Linked DNA regions of Pontibacter liquoris. The protein of the gene in region 2 interacts with the protein of the main gene of each other region in a pairwise test. Links are inferred from orthologs where the notes say so. Each region holds a gene or a part of one and is shown on either strand. Other genes may lie near its edges.

Evidence for each region.
Region 1: the proteins of LWL52_RS17220 (region 2) and LWL52_RS14420 interact in binary tests that used the Escherichia coli proteins (3 or more experiments, as listed by UniProt). The link is inferred for Pontibacter liquoris from one-to-one orthologs.

What each region holds. Positions count from the first base shown.
Region 1 is NZ_JALEBG010000002.1:239,827-242,814, forward strand. What follows is about bases 127-2,977. They hold LWL52_RS14420 (methionine aminotransferase), read left to right. Parts: upstream 127-903; coding sequence 904-2,052; downstream 2,053-2,977. Other genes in these bases: LWL52_RS14415 (uracil-DNA glycosylase family protein), read left to right, coding at 264-845; LWL52_RS14425 (amidohydrolase), read left to right, coding at 2,166-2,936. Also shown: LWL52_RS14410 (hypothetical protein), read left to right, coding at 1-72. UniProt on the Escherichia coli protein: Shows aminotransferase activity with methionine and histidine as substrates, and to a lesser extent also with phenylalanine.
Region 2 is NZ_JALEBG010000003.1:27,346-30,372, reverse strand. What follows is about bases 106-2,995. They hold LWL52_RS17220 (cytochrome c oxidase subunit I), read left to right. Parts: upstream 106-582; coding sequence 583-2,409; downstream 2,410-2,995. Other genes in these bases: LWL52_RS17215 (COX15/CtaA family protein), read left to right, coding at 2,414-2,995; LWL52_RS17225 (cytochrome c oxidase subunit II), read left to right, coding at 106-563. Outside these bases: more of LWL52_RS17225, read left to right, coding at 1-105; more of LWL52_RS17215, read left to right, coding at 2,996-3,027. UniProt on the Escherichia coli protein: Cytochrome bo(3) ubiquinol oxidase is the terminal enzyme in the aerobic respiratory chain of E.coli that predominates when cells are grown at high aeration.

The DNA.
Region 1 (2,988 bases), on a different replicon or contig from region 2:
ATGCCTTACCCTACTTACCGCCACGAACGGCAGTTGCCACCCGACGAGTATTGGGACGACCGCTTACGCTAAGTAAACCTCCTACTTCCCGGCACGGGCTTATGCCCGTGCTTTTTTGTGCCCGGCACAGTGGTCATCACACCATTTCCCGACCCGTTTATGAAGTTACCCCGGGCGGTTTGCATTCCGGATGTTACAGCGTTTTACGCCGGCTGTTCCTTCCTTAAAGTATAGGTTGTACCTTTGCATCAGATTCTGACATAATGGAGGGACTGGAAGATTTACTGCAACAGGTGCGGGCCTGCCGTATCTGCGAAGAACACCTGCCACTGGGCCCGCGCCCGGTGCTACACGCCAGCGCTACGGCCAGGCTGCTGATTGTAGGGCAGGCGCCCGGCACCAAAGTACACGCCAGCGGCATCCCCTGGGATGACCAGAGCGGCAAGCGCCTGCGGCAATGGCTGGGCATCACGCCTGAAGTGTTTTACGATGCCTCCAAGATCGCCATCATCCCGATGGGTTTCTGCTACCCTGGCAAAGGCAAAAGCGGCGATCTGCCCCCGCGGCCCGAATGCGCCCGGCACTGGCACCAGCAACTGTTGCCCCTGTTGCCCGCCGTCGAGCTCACGCTGCTGATTGGCAAGTATGCCCAGGACTATTTCCTGCAAAAAACGGCCCACGCCACCTTAACCCAAACCGTAGCCCACTGGCCCGAGTACCTGCCGCGCTACATGCCGCTGCCGCATCCATCGCCCCGCAACCAGTTCTGGCTCCGCCACAACCCCTGGTTTGAGGCCGACGCGGTGCCGGCACTGCAGCAGCTGGTTGGAGCGCTTCTTTCGTAAACTTATACATCCTGTTTCCGTTGCAGCATAGACCCTCGCTTTCAACTTTCTATCCCGCATGATCAACTACCCCAGCAGCAAGTTACCTGATGTAGGAACAAGCATTTTTACGGTGATGTCGGCGATGGCCAACGAGCACCAGGCCATCAACCTCTCGCAGGGCTTTCCGGATTTTAACTGCCCCGAGCCGCTGATTGACCTGGTGAACAAGTATATGCGCGAAGGCTTTAACCAGTATGCACCCATGGCCGGCGTGCCAAAGCTGCGCGAAAAGATCAGCCTGAAAACCGCGCGCCTGTATGGCTACCAACCCGATCCTGACACTGAGATCACCGTAACCACCGGCGCAACCGAGGCCTTGTTTGCAGCCATTATGGCCGTAGTGAAACCGGGCGATGAAGTGGTGGTGCTGGAGCCCTGTTATGACGCGTATGCACCGGCCATCCGGCTGAGCGGCGGCTCCCCGATCTATGTGCCGCTGGCGCTACCCGATTTCCATGTGGACTGGGACCTGGTGCGCAAACGCATCTCCTCCCGCACGCGGCTACTCATCATCAACACGCCCCATAACCCCACCGGCGCGGTAATGACCAAAGCCGACCTGGAGAAACTGGCTAGCCTGACCGAGGGCACCGACATACTTGTAATAAGCGACGAAGTATACGAGCACATGGTGTTTGATGGCCAGGAGCATGTCAGCGCGCTGCAGATCGAATCGTTGCGCGCCCGCAGTTTTGTTATTTCATCGTTCGGCAAAACCTACCATACCACCGGCTGGAAAATTGGCTACGCTATTGCCCCGGCGCCGCTCACGGCCGAGCTGCGCAAAATGCACCAGTTTATCACTTTCAGTTCTGTTACGCCCCTGCAGCTGGCCATCGCCGATTTTCTTGACCACGAGGAGCATTACCTCGCATTACCGGCTTTTTACCAGCAGAAGCGCGATTACTTTCTGGCGCAGCTACAGGATGCCCGCTTCACGTTCACGCCCTCGCCGGCCACCTATTTTCAGCTGGTCAGGTATGATGCCCTAACGGATGCCTATGATGTAGACTATGCCAGGCAACTGGTGCAGCAGGCGGGCGTGGCAGCCATACCTGTTTCCGCTTTTTACCACAACAAAACAGACCACAAATACCTGCGCTTTTGCTTTGCCAAAGGCGAGGACACGTTGCGCACGGCCGCAGCGCGGCTGGTCCGGTTGTAGGTCTAATTGTTTGATTGTTGCATTTTGAATGGCTAAATTGCTAACACTATAGCCATTCAAATCCTGAAAAGCTTGGTTCTATTCATCATTCGCAATTCATAATTAAAAACAACATGGATCTTCGGGTAACGATCGTACAAACCGAACTACACTGGCAGGATGCTGCTGCAAACCGCCACATGTTCTCCGCCAGGCTGGCAGCCGCCGCGCCCGCTACCGACCTGATCGTGCTGCCCGAGATGTTTACCACCGGCTTTAGTATGAGCGCCCCGGACTTAGCCGAAGAAACAGAAGGCCCTACCCTGGCTTGGATGCGGCAGGAGGCAAAACAGCACCAGGCTGTTATAACCGGCAGCGTGATCGTGAAGGAAGGGGATAACTACTATAACCGCCTGTTTTGGGTGCGCCCCGATGGCACCTACGCTGCTTATGACAAGCGCCACCTGTTCCGGATGGCCAACGAGCACCATACTTATACGCCCGGCCAGGAGCGATTGGTAGTGGAGCTGCAGGGCTGGCAGATCTGTCCGCTGGTATGTTATGATCTGCGCTTCCCGGTGTGGAGCCGCAACACGGGCAACGCTTACGACCTGCTGCTGTATGTGGCCAACTGGCCCAAAGCGCGCAACCTGGCCTGGAGCACCCTGCTGAAAGCACGCGCCATCGAGAACGTGGCCTATGTGGTAGGCGTGAACCGGGTGGGCACCGACGGCAACGACCATCCGTATTCCGGCGATTCGGCCATTATCCATCCCAAAGGATACGCGTTACTCGAAACCACCGAAGCAGCAGGCATTCATACCTTAACACTAAACAAACAGGAGCTGGACGATTTCCGGCAGGCATTTCCCGCCCACCTGGATGCCGATGCGTTTACTTTGTAGAAAAAGTATTTTATTACCCCACACCAGCCAGTTCGGCTATAGGTTCTTTCTG
Region 2 (3,027 bases):
AGGTAATGGGCAAGCAGTTTAACTGGATGGTGCGCTACCCTGGTGCGGATGGCAAACTGGGCGTTGCTAACTATACCCTGATCGATGCTACAAACGAGTTTGGCGTAGACTTTAATGATAAAGCGTCGCTCGACGACTTTATGCCAATGGAACTGCACGTGCCGAAAGGCAGACCGGTTTTACTTAAGATCAGAGCGCGTGATGTGATCCATAGCGTGTTTTTACCGCAGTTCCGCCTTAAAATGGATGCTGTACCTGGTATGCCTACCAAGTTCTGGTTTGTGCCGACAAAGACAACCGCAGAAATGCAGAACGAAACAGGAAATCCGGACTTCAAGTATGAGCTGGCCTGTACCGAAGTATGCGGCCGTGGTCACTTTGCCATGCGCATGGTGGTAGTGGTAGACGAACCGGAAGACTACGCAAAATGGAAGGCAGCACAAAAACCTTTCGTAGAGCAGAACCCCGATGTGCTGGCTAAAATTTCGGCCGGCTCCGAGAAAGCCCTCACATTGCAACAGGGTGCTGGCGCTAAGAAAGAAGAAGTTAAATCAGAGTTGTAGCATTTAAACAGGTAATAAAATGTCTAGTATAGATATCTCCATCGACAGAGATGTACACCATGCACACGACGAGCATGACGAACATCACGACCAGAACTTTTTTGAGAAGTATATCTTTAGCCAGGACCATAAAGTAATTGCCAAGCAATACTTGTTTATGGGTATTGCCTGGGCCTTTATCGGAGGCTTCTTATCGATTCTTTTCCGTATGCAGCTGGGCTGGCCCGAAGCTACGTTCACTTTCCTGGAGCCGATCCTGGGAGGTTGGGTAGAGAACGGAAAGATCAACCCTGAATTTTACCTGGCCATGGTTACCATGCACGGTACCATCATGGTGTTCTTCGTACTGACAGCCGGCCTGAGCGGTACATTCAGTAACTTTTTGATTCCGCTTCAGATCGGTGCCCGCGATATGGCTTCCGGTTTCATGAACATGCTTTCTTTCTGGATCTTCTTTGTTGCCAGTGTGATAATGTTTTGCTCGCTCTTTATCGAAACAGGCCCTGCAGCCGGTGGCTGGACAATTTACCCGCCGCTTAGCGCTTTGCCGCAGGCAATTCAGGGTTCCGGTACGGGTATGACGCTGTGGCTGGTAAGTATGGCACTGTTCATTGTGTCGCAGTTGCTGGGCGGTGTAAACTACATCACTACGATCATTAACCTGCGCACCAAAGGCATGTCGATGTCGAAGATGCCGCTTACCATGTGGGCGTTCTTCCTGACAGCTGTACTTGGTTTATTGGCTTTCCCGGTTCTTTTCTCTGCGGCGTTGCTGCTGATCTTTGACCGAAGCTTTGGTACCAGCTTTTTCTTATCAGATATCTACATCGCCGGACAGGCGCTGCAGCACTCCGGTGGTACACCTATCCTGTTCCAGCACTTGTTCTGGTTCCTGGGTCACCCGGAAGTATACATCGTAATTATGCCGGCCATGGGCCTTGTTTCGGAAGTGATTGCTACAAACTCCCGCAAGCCTATCTTCGGATACCGCGCCATGATCGGTTCGTTGTTCGGTATTGCCGTGCTATCCTTTGTTGTATGGGCGCACCACATGTTCGTGACAGGTATGAATCCGTTCCTGGGTTCGGTCTTCATGTTCCTGACGCTGATCATTGCCGTACCATCGGCTGTAAAAGTATTTAACTGGCTGGCCACGCTTTGGAGAGGTAATATCCGTTTCACAGCGGCTATGTTGTTTGCCATCGGTTTCGTATCGCTCTTTATCTCAGGTGGTCTGACCGGTATCATACTTGGTAACTCAGCCCTGGATATCCAACTGCACGATACCTACTTCGTAGTAGCGCACTTCCACCTGGTAATGGGTGCGGCTGCCTTCTTCGGTATGTTCTGCGGCGTGTACCACTGGTTCCCTAAAATGTTCGGCCGTATGATGGACGAGAAATTGGGCTACGTGCACTTCTGGCTTACCTTTATTGCCGTATACCTGGTGTTCATGCCGATGCACTACATTGGTATTGCCGGTTTCCCAAGAAGATATTATGCCTGGACAGGTTTTGACTCTTTCAACACCTTTACTGACCTGAACACCTTTATCAGCCTTGCCGCTATACTTGGTTTCTCTGCCCAGTTCATCTTCCTGTTCAACTTCGTTTACAGCATCATCAAAGGGCGCAGAGCTACAGCTAACCCATGGCACTCTAATACCATTGAGTGGACGACGCCAATTAACCCGGGCCACGGTAACTGGCCGGGAGCACTTCCTGTGGTTTACAGATGGCCATACGACTATAGCAAGCCGGGAGCACCTGAAGATTTTATTCCGCAAACAGTACCTTTCTCCGAAACGCAGTCATCAAACCTGCCACAGGAGAAAGATTTTGAATAACTAAATGGCAATTAAATCTTTTCAGTCTAAAAGATTTAGAACGATTGGCATACTGACCGTAGTGGCAGTATACTTCCTGATATTAGTTGGAGGAATCGTGCGCAGCACCGGGTCCGGGATGGGATGCCCTGACTGGCCCAAGTGCTTTGGCAGCTGGGTTCCTCCAACTGATGTCAGCCAGTTGCCGGCTGATTACCTGGAGGTTTATAAACAACAGCGGATAGAGAAGAATCAGAAACTGGCGGCTTATCTGAGTAAGTTCGGGTTTGAAGATGTTTCTGCCGCTATTTTTTCGCATCCAAGCCAGTTTATAGAAACGGAGTTTAACCCTACCAAAACGCTCATCGAGTATGTGAACCGGCTGGTGGGTGTCTTGATCGGGATCTTTATTTTCCTGACCCTGCTTTACTCCGTGCCTTTCCTGAAACAGGATCGCACGATTTTTTACCTGTCGTTGGGGAGTTTTATACTGGTGGGATTTCAGGGATGGTTAGGCTCCATTGTGGTTTCTACAAACCTGCTGCCTGTAACCATTACCATCCACATGGCCCTGGCCCTGATTCTGGTAGCGATGCTGCAATATGCCGTTACTAGGGCAAACAGGCAGGAGATTACCGA